2 linked regions of the Cupriavidus metallidurans CH34 genome follow. The main gene of each other region encodes a partner of the protein of the gene in region 2 in a complex. Links are inferred from orthologs where the notes say so. Each region holds a gene or a part of one and is shown on either strand. Other genes may lie near its edges.

Evidence for each region.
Region 1: the proteins of smc (region 2) and RMET_RS13920 are in contact, whole or in part, in a crystal structure (PDB 3ZGX), measured with the Bacillus subtilis proteins. The link is inferred for Cupriavidus metallidurans CH34 from one-to-one orthologs.

The regions. Positions count from the first base shown.
Region 1 is NC_007973.1:3,018,305-3,024,404, reverse strand. Bases 2,070-4,956 are described here. They hold RMET_RS13920 (segregation and condensation protein A), read right to left. Parts: upstream 4,023-4,956; coding sequence 3,117-4,022; downstream 2,070-3,116. Other genes in these bases: RMET_RS13910 (autotransporter assembly complex protein TamA), read left to right, coding at 4,394-4,956; RMET_RS13915 (DUF3460 family protein), read right to left, coding at 4,045-4,236; panC (pantoate--beta-alanine ligase), read right to left, coding at 2,113-2,955. Outside these bases: RMET_RS13940 (ParA family protein), read left to right, coding at 1-144; RMET_RS13935 (GNAT family N-acetyltransferase), read right to left, coding at 116-691; RMET_RS13930 (PepSY-associated TM helix domain-containing protein), read left to right, coding at 827-2,008; more of RMET_RS13910, read left to right, coding at 4,957-6,100. UniProt on the Bacillus subtilis protein: Participates in chromosomal partition during cell division. May act via the formation of a condensin-like complex containing Smc and ScpB that pull DNA away from mid-cell into both cell halves.
Region 2 is NC_007973.1:1,540,174-1,547,414, forward strand. The notes cover bases 1-4,028. They hold smc (chromosome segregation protein SMC), read left to right. Parts: upstream 1-312; coding sequence 313-3,828; downstream 3,829-4,028. Other genes in these bases: RMET_RS07190 (cell division protein ZipA C-terminal FtsZ-binding domain-containing protein), read left to right, coding at 3,830-4,028. Outside these bases: more of RMET_RS07190, read left to right, coding at 4,029-5,149; NAD-dependent DNA ligase LigA, read left to right, coding at 5,161-7,241. UniProt on the Bacillus subtilis protein: Required for chromosome condensation and partitioning.

The sequences.
Region 1 (6,100 bases), 1.5 Mb from region 2 along the record:
GTCCAACTGGCCGCGCACGGCCTGACGCTGTGGGACGTGGCGCCGTCGCGCGTGGCGCGTGACTGGGAACAATGGCAGCCGATCCTGCGCTGGCTCGACGGCAAGGGTGGCGTCGTTACCGAGGGGCCGGCTGCAGTCGGCTGACCAGTACTGGCACCTCGTTCCAGGTCACGCGGCGGATCGTTACCATGATGTCGGTCCCCGGAAACGGGTCGTCGAAGCTGTCCGACTCTACGCCTCCCAGGCGCCGGTAGAACTCCCGCGCCGATGTGTTGCCGTCCAGCACGTACAGGAACAGCGGCTTGCCGGGCCACCGGCGCGCCGTGTAGTCGGCCCAATGCGCGAGCAGCAGCTTGCCGTAGCCGTGTCCGTGATACGTTTTGCGCACATGCAGGTTATCCAGATAAATGCCGTAGCCCGGCTCCGCCAGCGGCATCAGACACGCGAAACCGGCGGCCTGACCATCCACAAGCAGGATATTGACTTCCAGCGGTGCCTCCGCGCCGTCCACCAGCCGCGCGCGCCAAGTGGCGAGGCGCTCCGCCGGCGTGTGCTGTTCGAGATACTCGGTGGGTATCAGGCCGGCATAGGTGTCGCGCCAACTCTCGGCGTGCATGGTGGCAATCAGCGCTACGTCGGCTGGCGTCGCCTGAACAAGTTCGATCTGATGGGGCATGGAACTGGGCGTCATGGGGCGGTGACGGGTTTGCGCTGCTAGAATCGCGAATCTTTCGCATTTGCATTTGCGAAGGCTTGCGCCAGGCGGCATTCGGATTGTTTTCTGAAGTGCCTTGCGCGCCTCGTACAAGCATCTACAAATCCTACAATGCTCTCCGGTCGTTTGCGCACGTTTTTCGTAAAACTGCACCTATATATTGGCCTGGTCTTTGGCGTGCTCTTCATCCTGATGGGCCTGACCGGCACCGCCATCTCATGGCGTGACGAGATCGACAAGTGGCTGAATCCGGACCTGCTGCAGGCCGTATCCGCCACACGCATCCCGGTGGGGGCCGCCACGGTGGAGTCCGTGACCGCGAAGCTGATGGCCGATCCTCACTTCGGCAAGCCGAACCTGCTGATGTTGCCCACCGACGAGCACGACGTGTTCGTAGCGTACTACCCGATAAAGGGGCCCGAGGCCGGCCCCGGACGCTTCCGCCAGGTGATGATCGACCCGATCACGCTGGCCGTAAAGGGCGAGCGACTGTGGGGCGTGCCGGGGCTGTCGCGGCAGGCACTGATGCCTACGGTCTTCCATCTCCACCGCTACCTGCTGTCCGGCGATACGGGCAAGACGATCACCGGCGTGACCGGCATGATGCTGTTCATCAGCGTGCTGCTGGGCGTGGTGCTGTGGTGGCCCAAGTTCAAGTGGCGCTCGCTGAAGCAGTCGGTGCGCATCACGCACGGCGGCTCATGGTCGCGGTTCATCTACACGAGCCATCGTGCGGGCGGGATCTTCGTGGCGCCGATCCTGGCGACCATCGCGTTTTCCGGCTGGTACCTGAACCTGCCGAAGTGGGTCACGCCGATCATCGCCAGCGTTGCGACGCTGAGCCCGCAGATCAAGCCGGTTTCGGATCCGGCCCCGGAGGGCACGCATGCCATCACGCCGGCTCAGGCGATGACAGCGGCGCAGAAGCAGTTCCCGGATGCGGCAGTGACGCGCATCAGCTTGCCGCGCAAGCCCGGCGACGCCTATGAGGTACGCCTGCGCCAGGAAGGCGAGGTACGTGCCGATACCGGGGCCACGCGGCTCTGGCTCGACGCCTACACCGGCCGCCCGCTGGCCGTGCGCGATCCACGCAACGCGGCGTCTGGCGATACCATCATCAACTGGCTGTTCCCGCTGCACACGGGCGAGGCGTTTGGCTCTTGGGGGCGCGCGTTCATCACCGTGTTCGGTCTGGTGCCGCTGGCATTCGCGGTGACCGGCGTGCTGATCTGGTGGAAGCGCCGCAGCGGCCATCGCCGGCATCTGGAGCGCGAACGGCTGCGGCGGGCCTGAGGGTTCAGCCGTTCAAGAAGCAGTTCAAGAAGCAAAAAGCCTGCGGCAAGTGCGCAGGCTTTTTTTGTTGCGGGGTCGGATCGCTCTTGCGTTCAGATTCGCGCTCAGATCTCCAGGTTGTCGATCAACCGGGTAGCGCCGAGCTTGGCCGCCGTCAGCACCACCAGCGGGGCGCCGGCCGCGAATTCCTCGCGGGTCGGGGGCTGCAGGTTGTCCTGTTTGCGAATCGACACATAGTCGGGCTTCCAGCCACGGGCCTGCAGGCGGGCCAGCGCGTCGGCCTCGACGGCCAGCAGGTCCACGCCATCGCCGCCCAGCACGGTGTCACGCACTTCGTGCAGCGTCTTGTAGAGCACCGGCGCCTCGGCGCGCTCGGTCTCGCCGAGGTAGCGGTTGCGCGACGAGAGGGCCAGCCCATCCTCGGCTCGGATGGTTTCGGCCGGAATGATGTCCACCGGCAGCGCGAACTGCTTGGCCATGCGGCGCACGATCATCAACTGCTGGTAGTCCTTCTTGCCGAACACCGCCACGCGCGGCTGCACGCAGCAGAACAGCTTCATCACCACCGTGCAGACGCCTTTGAAGAAGCCCGGGCGGAATTCACCTTCGAGGATGTCACCCAGGTCATGCGGCGGGTCCACGCGGTACTCCTGCGGCACCGGATACATGTCCGACTCGGTCGGCGCGAACAGTACGTAGACGCCTTCGCTCTGCAGCTTCTCGATGTCGTCCTGCAGCGTGCGCGGGTATTTGTCGAAGTCCTCGTTCGGGCCGAACTGCAGGCGGTTGACGAAGATCGACGCCACCACGGGGTCTCCATGCTGGCGGGCCAGCCGCATCAGCGACAGGTGGCCTTCGTGCAGGTTACCCATGGTCGGGACGAAAGCGACGCGGTTCTGTCCGCGCAACTGGTCCCGCAGCGCCTGGATGGAGGAGATGACTTTCATGAATGTCGTGTGCGGTCGTGGTAGGGGAGCGTCCCGAAGTCGGACTTCACCCGTGCCTGGCTCTCATGGCAGACGTCGGCCGGGCTGTCGGCGGATTGTAGAGCATCATCGCGGCTTCAGGCCGCGCGACGCCCTTCGTATTGTCCGATATCCGGGTAAGTCTACGCGGGCGTGTACGCCAATCGCACATAGATTGGCGCGAACGGCTCGGCCTGCGTGATCTCGACCAGCGATTCGCGCGAGAGCTCGAGCATGGCGATGAAGTTCACCACTACCACGGGCACCCCCTTGCCGGACCGGATCGCATCTTCGAACAGTTCGCTGAATTCCATGAAGCGCGCGTGCTGCAGCCGGCGCAGGATCTGGCTCATGTGCTCGCGCACGGACAGTTCCTCGCGCGAGATCTTGTGGTGCTGGTTCAGCTTGGCGCGTCTGAGCACGTCGGCCCAGGCGGACTGCAGGTCCAGCGTTTCCACGTCGGGGAAGCGGGGCGCCAGGCTTTGCTCGATGAATACCTGCGAGCGCAGGAAGTCGCGGCCGAGCTGCGGCACCGTGTCCAGGCGCTGGGCGGCCAGCTTCATCTGCTCGTATTCCAGCAGACGCCGCACCAGTTCCGCACGCGGATCCTCGGCTTCCTCGTCGCTGTCGGCCTTCTTCACCGGCAGCAGCATGCGGGACTTGATCTCGATGAGCATCGCCGCCATCAGCAGGTATTCGGCGGCCAGTTCCAGGTTGCGCTTGCGGATCTGCTCGATGTACGAGAGATACTGACGCGTCACCTGGGCCATCGGGATGTCCAGCACGTTGAAGTTCTGCTTGCGGATCAGGTACAGCAGCAGGTCCAGCGGGCCTTCGAAGGCCTCCAGGAACACCTCGAGCGCGTCTGGCGGGATGTACAGGTCCTGCGGCAGCTTGAACAGCGGCTCGCCATACAGGCGCGCGAACGCCAGGCCGTCGACCATGTCGGCGGCGCTGGTGGCGGAACCGGCACCAGCTACGCTGGGCAGTTCGACCGGCAGGCTCAGCTTTTCCTGCGCGGCCTGTTCCTGCGGATCGCTTGGGTGCATCGGGGGCGTCCCGGCGGGGAGATCAGTTCTCGGAGGCGTACACGTACGGCTTCTGGGCCACGCGCGACGCGTCGGCGCGAGCGCGCTCCTCCAGATCGATCGGGGCCTTGTCCCACAGCAGGGCACGGCCTTCGCGCTGTTCAGCGTCCAGGGACGGGCGCTCCTGCTTGAGCGTCTTCAGGAACTGGGTGATATCCGATTCGTACATGGCCATGGTGAAACCTTGTGCCCTCTGGGCGGCGTTGGGGATGTTGGGGCTGGATTTTACCGTATTGGAGGCCGCTAAAAGAATTTTGAAATTTGGTGTCGGACTGACGTGGCTCTTGCGGCGGTGTGGTCAAATAGCGACTTTGCGGGTAGACACCGACAGGATGAGGATTGACTTGGGCCACCTGGCCGGAATGGTCGCTGCTGGCAGGACGCCGACTAGCCACCGGAGTGCCGGGCGGGTTGCGCGTCTGGCCGGGCTCGTCCTGACGTTCCTGCTGGCCCTGCACGCGCCCCTCGGCCATGCCGCCAAGGCGGCCTACAAGGTGGAGATCGACGCGCCGGATGCGCTCAAGGGCATCCTGCAGGAACACCTCGATCTGGCCCGCTACACCGATCGCACCGACATTTCCGACGACCAGTTCCAGTACATGGTGGAGACCGTGGACGACCAGGTGCGTCAGTTCGCGTCCACCGAGGGCTGGTTCGATCCGGTGACCAAGGCCACCGTGGAAGGTGAGGGCGACAAACGGGTGGTCCACATTTCGGTCGATCCCGGCGCGCGCACGCTGATCCGCGCCGTGGATGTGCAGGTGACCGGCCCGGCCGCCACGCAGTCGCCTGAGCAGGTGGAGCAGATGCGCGCCAAGTGGGGATTGCCCGTTGGCGAACCGTTCCGGCAGTCCACCTGGGACAAGGCCAAGGAAGACGCGCTCGTGACGCTGCAGAGCCGCAGCTACTATGGTGCGAAGCTGGCCGCGTCGCGCGCGCGGGTCGAACCCGACGAACAGGCCGCCGATCTGTCCGCCCGGTATGAGAGCGGGCCTGCCTATATCCTCGGTCCGCTGGTGGTCGAGGGCACACGCCGCTATCCGGAGCAGATCGTCCGCAACGTGAACCCGCTGAACGTTGGTGAGCCATATCGCGTGGAGCGGCTGCTCGAACTGCAGCGCGCGGTCCAGAACCAGCCTTATTTCTCGAACGTGCAGGTCGACCTGGTGGAGCCGGCCGATGCCGTGGCCGAGGCCAAGGGCGAAGCAGGGACAGCCTCCGATGCCGCGACCGAGGCCGATGGCGCGACGACGACCACCAAGACCACCAAGGCCACGCAGCCCGATACCATCACGACCCCGGTGCGCGTGCGGGTGCGCGAGCAACCGCTGCATCGCCTCAATACCGGCGTCGGTTACACGACTGACACTGGCGCGCAGGTGAGCGGGCGGTACTCCTATTACAACCTGTTCAATCGCGCGTGGGTATTTGACTCCCAACTCAGCATCGAACAGAAGCGCCAGTACGCCTATCTGGAAACGGCGATGCCGCCCGACACGCGTACCTTCCGCAACAGTATCTACGGCAGCTACGAACGCACGATCGACGTCGAAAGCACCGATCTGACGAGCTGGCGCGCGGGTCTGAAGCGCTCGCGCTCGCGCGACAAGTACGACACCACGTTCTCGCTGGATTTCTACTACGACAACCTGTTGCCGTTCGGGGAACCGGCGCAGATCTCCAAGGCACTGGTGCCGGCGTTCGCCTGGACGCGCCGCGATGTGGACAACCCCGTGTTTCCGCGCCGGGGCAACGTGATCAGCACGCAGATCGGCGTGGCGGGCAAGGGCTTCCTGAGCGATGCCACGTTCCTGCGTCTCTATGGCCGTATCCGGCAGTACATGCCCGTGGGCAACCGCGACCTGTTCGTGGCCCGCCTGGAACTCGGCGCGGATCTGACCAAGGCCGATCCGGCGCAGGTGCCGGCGTCGCTGCGGTTCCGGGCCGGTGGTACCGACTCGATCCGCGGCTACAGCTTCCAGTCGATCGGCACGCCCGAGGGCGCCGCCGTGGTGCCGGCGCGCTACTTGGGCACCGGC
Region 2 (7,241 bases):
AGAAGTTTCCTGGCGGATCGGCCAGACTTTGACTGCGGCGCGTATTTGCCAAACAACGGCGTGCGCCTAGAAAATCCTTGCAGCAACGCTGGCAACTGACGGATATCTATAGGTTTTCGGCGCCGGGGGATAGCGACGTTACGACCCGCGCAACGGTAGATAAAGCGGCCGGCCGAGAGAATGGCGATGGTATGATTAGCGCCAATCTATCGGGCACCGGGGGCAGGATGCGGCGCAGGCGTCACGTCTGGGCGGCGGGCTCCGTATGGCCCGGCTTATCCAATTGCGTATCGCCCAAACCACACGACAACCGTGCGACTGTCCTCGATCAAGCTGGCGGGCTTCAAGTCCTTCGTCGATCCCACCAATTTTCAAGTGCCCGGCCAACTGGTCGGCATCGTAGGTCCCAACGGCTGCGGCAAATCCAACATCATCGACGCGGTACGCTGGGTGCTCGGCGAATCACGCGCCTCGGAGCTGCGTGGCGAGTCGATGCAGGACGTGATTTTCAACGGTTCCACGGCGCGCAAGCCGGCCGGTCGCGCCAGCGTCGAGCTGGTGTTCGACAACGCCGAAGGCCGCGCGGCCGGACAGTGGAGCCAGTACGCCGAAGTCGCGGTCAAGCGCGTGCTGACGCGTGACGGCACGTCCTCCTATTACATCAACAACCAGCCGGTGCGCCGCAAGGACATCCAGGACATCTTCCTGGGTACCGGCTTGGGTCCGCGCGCCTACGCCATCATCGGGCAGGGCATGATCTCGCGGATCATCGAGGCGAAGCCCGATGACATGCGGATCTTCCTCGAAGAAGCCGCCGGTGTTTCCAAGTACAAGGAACGCCGCCGCGAGACCGAGAACCGGCTGGGCGACACGCGCGAAAACCTGACCCGCGTGGAAGACATCCTGCGCGAACTCGGCAATAACCTCGATAAGCTCGAGGGCCAGGCCGAAGTGGCGCAGCGTTTCCGCCAACTGCAGGCGGAAGGCGAAGAGAAGCAGCATCTGTTGTGGCTCTTGCGCAAGCGCGAGGCCCAGGCAGAACAGGAGCGTCACGCACGCGCGATCGACCAGGCGCAGATCGACCTGGAAGCCCAGACCGCGCAATTGCGCCATGTCGAGGCCGAACTGGAAACGATGCGCGCGGCGCACTATGCGGCCTCGGACGGCATGCATGCGGCACAGGGCTCGCTGTATGAAGCCAACACCGAGGTCAGCAAGCTCGAGGCCGAGATCCGCTACGTCGTTGAATCGCGCAACCGTCTGCAGGCCCAGATCGCCGCGCTGACCACTCAACGCGAGCAATGGCAGGGCAAATCCGATCAGGCGAATGACGAACTGGCGCAGGCCGAGGAAAACCTGGCGCTGGCCGAGGCACGCACGATCGAATCGCAGGAAACCGTCGCCCAGAAGAGCGACGAACTGCCGACGCTGGAAGCCCAATGGCGCGATGCCCAGCAGATGCTCAACGAGCAGCGCGCCGGCATCATGCAGGCCGAGCAGGCACTGAAGCTCGAAGCCGCGCATCAGCGCAACGCCAACCAGATGCTCCAGCAACTCGAGCAGCGCAAGGAGCGACTGCAGGGCGAGGAAAAGGGCCTGGATCGTCCGGACGAAGTCCGTCTGGAAGAACTGCGCATGGATCTGACCGAGCAGGAAGCGCTGCTCGAGGAAGCGCAGGCCGTGCTGATGGACAGCGAGGAGGCGGTTCCCCGCCTGGACGGCGAACGCCGTGCCGCGCAGGAGCGCGTGCAGAGCGAGGCCGCGGCGATCGCTTCGCTGGAAGCCCGTCTGTCCGCGCTGCGACAGTTGCAGGAGAACGTGCAGACCGACGGCAAGGTGCAGCCGTGGCTGGAGCGCCATGGGCTAGCCGAGCTTCCGCGTCTCTGGAAGAAGGTACATATCGAGCCGGGTTGGGAAAACGCGCTCGAATCGGTGTTGCGTGAGAAGCTGGCCGCGCTGGAAGTGTCGAACCTCGATTGGGTCAAGGCATTCCTTTCGGACGCGCCGCCCGCCAAGCTGGCGTTCTACTCGCCGCCGCCTGCCGCGCGTCCCGTAGAGGCCCCGGCCGGGCTGCGTCCGCTGATGTCGCTGCTGCAGATCACCGAGCCCGGCATTCGTGCCGTGATGCAGGACTGGCTGGCCGATATCTATACCGCCACGGACATGACGCAGGCGCTGGCCGCGCGCGGCACCCTGCCCGAGGGCGCGCAGTTCGTGGTGGCCGAAGGCCATCTGGTCGGCCGCAATGCGATTCAGATCTATGCCGCCGACTCCGAACAGGCTGGGATGCTGGCCCGCGAGCAGGAGATCGAGAATCTGCAGAAGCAGGCCCGTGCCCAGATGCTGTTGTCGGACGAAGCCAGGACGCAGTCGGTGCGTGCCGAGTCGGCGTACACGCACGCCAGCGCGGTGCTGATTGACACGCGGTCGCGTGCCGAACAGGCCACGCGCCGGGTGCACACGCTGCAGATGGACGTGCTCAAGCTCTCGCAGGCGATGGAGCGGTTCTCGGCGCGTAGCAACCAGATTCGCGAGGAACTGGCCGAGATCGATGCGCAGATCGACGAGCAACGCGCGATCCGCGCCGAATCGGAAGCCAGCTTCGAGCAGCACGACGCCCAACTGGCCGATATGCAGGCCTCGCATGAAGACCAGCAGATGGCCTTCGAGGGCATGGATGCGAAGCTGAGCGGGGCACGCCAGCAGTTGCGCGACCTGGAACGCGCCGCGCAGGAAGCGCTGTTCGCCGAACGCAATCTCGCCGGCCGCATCGACGAACTGCGCCGTAATATCCAGATGGCGGGCGATCAGAGCGAGCGCATCGCCGAGTCGCTCGAAAACGCGCGCGCCGAACTCGAAACGATCAACGAGCAGACCGCCAACACCGGCCTGCAGGAAGCGCTGGAAGTGCGCGCCGAGAAGGAGCAGAAGCTGTCTGCCGCGCGTATCGAACTCGACGCGCTCTCGGCCCAGCTTCGCCAGTTCGATGAACAGCGCCTGGCCGCCGAACGCAGCCTGCAGCCGCTGCGCGACCGCATCACCGAATGCCAGCTCAAGGAGCAGGCCGCGCGCCTGAACCAGGATCAGTTCAAGGAGCAACTGGCCACGGCGGAAGTCGACGAAGCCGCGCTGGCCGAGAAGCTGACCGGCGACCTGAAGCCGTCCTATCTGCAGGGCGAGGTCACGCGCCTGAACAACGCCATCAACGCGCTGGGCCCGGTCAACATGGCCGCGCTCGATGAACTGACGGCGGCGCGTGAGCGAAAGACCTTCCTCGATGCGCAGACCGCCGACCTGACCGACGCCATCAACACCCTGGAGGACGCGATCGCCAAGATCGACCAGGAAACGCGGGCACTGCTGCAAGGCACTTTCGATCAGGTCAATCACCACTTCGGCGAACTGTTCCCGTCGCTGTTCGGTGGCGGCCAGGCACGCCTGATCATGACCGGAGAGGAAATCCTCGACGCCGGCGTGCAGGTGATGGCACAACCGCCGGGCAAGAAGAACTCGACGATTCACCTGCTGTCCGGCGGCGAGAAGGCGCTGACCGCGATCGCGCTGGTGTTCGCGATGTTCCAGCTCAACCCCGCGCCGTTCTGCTTGCTCGATGAGGTGGATGCGCCGTTGGACGATGCCAACACGGAGCGCTATGCCAACATGGTTGCGCGTATGTCCGACAAGACCCAGTTCGTATTTATTTCCCACAACAAGATTGCGATGGAGATGGCCCACCAGTTGATCGGCGTGACAATGCAGGAGCAGGGTGTATCGCGGATCGTGGCGGTGGACATGGATGCAGCCGTATCGATGGCGGAGGTCGCTTAAGATGGAACTGCAGAACGCATTGATCATCGCTGGTGTCGTATTGCTCCTGCTGCTGGTGGCCTATAACCGCTGGCAGATCTACAAGGCGCGCCGCGTACGGCCGCTAATGCCCGAGGACGACGTTCAGCCGATGCGGGAGCCGGTAGTGGGCAAGACCACCCATCCCGAGACGGCGGCCAAGCTCAAGGAGGCCACGCCGCCGGAACAAGTCTCGCGCCGCGAGCCGACGCTTGGTGGGAGCGGACAGCGTCCCGCCGAACACGACGAGGACAAGGACGTGGCCACGGTGGCGGCGGCAGCCCGCGCGGCAGCCAGCACCGCGGATGCCGACGAGGCGGTGGCCGACGAGGTTGCTGTAGCCGCCTCGCCAGCGGCGGCGCATGCCGCGGATGACGTGACGTCGGCCGAGGCCGATGAACAGGCGAAAGCCCCCGAGGTGCCTGCCAGCGCGCAGCCTGCCGAAGCCGAGTCCCTCAATGGCCAGCCCACGCCCGCGGTGATTGATCCGTTGATCGACTGCATCGTGCCGATGCATCTGGAGCGCAAAGCGTCGGGCGATCGCATTTTGCCGCTGACGGGCCGTCTGCGTCGCGCCGGTACCAAGCAGGTGCATATCGAGGGCCTGCGCGTCGAATCCAACGCGTGGGAAGCCGTGACCGCAGGTCACCAGTACGAAGACATCCAGGTGGCCGTGCAACTGGCGAATCGCAGTGGTCCGCTCAACGCGCTCGAATTCTCCGAGTTCGTCAACGCAGTGGAAGCCCTGTCCGAATCGCTCGATGCATCGGCGGACCTGCCGGACATGACCGAGACCGTCGGGAATGCGCGCGAACTCGACGCGTTTGCGGCGGGCGCGGACGTGCAGCTCGGTGTGAACGTGATCTCTGATGGCGCGCCGTGGTCGGCCGCCTATGTCCAGACGGTGGCGACGCAGGACGGGCTGGTGCTGTCGCGCGACGGCACACGCTTCATCCGCTATGAACCGGGCGCCGACGGCGTGCAGCGACCGCTGTTCACGCTGCAATTCGGCGATACCAACTTCCTGCGCGACGACCTGACGTTGAGCGCCGGCCGACAGATCACGCTGCTGCTCGACGTGCCGCAGGCATCGCAGGCGGCCAAGCCGTTCAAGACCGTGTGCGAGTACGGGTACAGCCTGGCCCAGCGCATGGGCGCGCAACTGGTCGACGACAATATGCGGCCGCTGACCGAGGCGTCGTTCGTGGCGATCTTCGGCCAACTCGAGAAGTTATACGAGAAGCTGGAATCGCGCGGAATGCCCGCCGGATCGCCTGTTGCCGTGCGCTTGTTCAGCCAGTAACGGAGCCAGTCATGACCGCCAAGAAACAAGGCGCGCAGGCTTCGGCCTCCGCGCCGTCCGGCGATTCCCCCGCCGAGCGCGCGCAATGGTTGCGCGAAGAACTGGAGCGCTACAGCTACCAGTATTACGTGCTCGATGCGCCGACGATTCCCGACGCCGACTACGATGCGCTGTTCATCGAGTTGCAGGCGCTGGAAGCCGAACATCCTGAGCTGCTGACACCCGATTCCCCCACGCAGCGCGTGGGTGGTGCGCCATTGTCGGCGTTCGACTCGGTGCGCCACCGCGTGCCGATGCTGTCGCTCAACAATGGCTTCGAGGACGAGGACGTCATCAACTTCGACCGGCGCTGCGCGCAGGGCCTCGGCCGTGCCACGGCCGCAGCACCCGCAGCATTCGCGACACCCGCCGCGCCGGCTGACGATCTGTTCAGCGCGGCCGATGCCGCCGAGGCAGCCGCAAACACCGCCGGGAATGCCGTCGAGTACGCCTGCGAGCTGAAGTTCGACGGGCTCGCGATGTCGCTGCGATACGAGAACGGAACGCTCGTGCAGGCCGCCACGCGCGGCGACGGCGAGACGGGCGAAGACGTGACCGCGAACGTGCGCACGATCAAGGCGATTCCGCTCAAGCTGCGCGGCACGGCCCCGTCCGTGCTGGAGGTGCGCGGAGAGGTGTTCATGTATCGCGCCGATTTCGACAAGCTCAACGCGCGCCAGGCCGAATCGGGCGAGAAGACATTCGTCAATCCGCGCAACGCGGCGGCGGGCAGCCTTCGCCAGCTTGATCCGCGTATCACGGCCAAGCGCCCGCTTTCGTTCTTTGCCTATGGCGTGGGCGAGATGGAAGGCTTCGACCGTCCGGGCACGCACAGCGCAATGCTTGACGGCTTTGCCAAGCTCGGTTTGCCTGTTTGCGACGAGCGACGTGTGGTCCGGGGCGCCCAGGGCCTGCTGTCATTCCATCGCGAGGTTGGCGAGCGTCGTGACCAGTTGCCGTACGACATCGACGGCGTGGTCTACAAAGTCAATGCGATTGCCGAACAGGAACAGCTCGGCTTTGTCTCGCGCGCGCCGCGTTTCGCGCTGGCGCACAAGTTTCCTGCACAGGAGATGACCACTACGGTCGAGGACATCGAGGTCCAGGTCGGGCGCACCGGTGCGATCACGCCGGTGGCGCGACTGGCGCCAGTGTTTGTTGGCGGGGTCACCGTGACCAATGCCACGCTGCACAACGAGGACGAGATCCGGCGCAAGGACGTGCATATCGGCGACACGGTGATCGTGCGCCGCGCGGGTGACGTGATTCCGGAGGTGGTTGCCGTGGTGCTGGAGCGCCGCCCGGCGGATGCCCGTGCGTTCGTGATGCCGACTGAATGCCCGGTCTGCGGATCGCACGTGGAAAGGCTCGAAGGCGAGGCGATTGCACGCTGCACGGGCGGGCTGATCTGCGCTGCGCAACGCAAGCAGGCGCTGCTGCATTTCGCGCAGCGTCGGGCAATGGATATCGAAGGGCTGGGCGACAAGGTGGTGGAGCAACTGGTCGACCTGGGCATCGTGCGCACGCCTGCCGATCTCTATAAGCTCGGCGTGGCGAAGCTCGCGGCGCTGGACCGGATGGCCGACAAGTCGGCATCGAACCTGGTGGCGGCGATCGAGCAGTCTCGCGAGACCACGATGAACCGCTTTATCTTCGCGCTCGGCATCCGTCATGTAGGAGAGGCCACCGCCAAGGATTTGGCCAAGCACTTCGGCAAGCTGGACAACCTGCTGGCCGCGGACGAGGCCGCCTTGCTCGAAGTCAACGACGTGGGCCCCGTGGTGGCTCAGTCGATCGCCAACTTCATTGCCGAACCGCACAATGTCGAAGTTATCGAACAGTTGCGGGCGGCGGGTGTGCACTGGGCCGAGACAGAGCCGACTGCGCGTGCGCCGCTGCCCCTGGCTGGCAAGACGTTCGTGCTGACCGGCACGCTGCCGACGATGTCCCGCGAGGACGCCAAGGAGAAGCTGGAAGCCGCTGGCGCCAAGGTGGCGGGTTCGGTGTCGAAGAAGACCGACTACGTAGTGGCCGGGGCCGAGGCGGGCAGCAA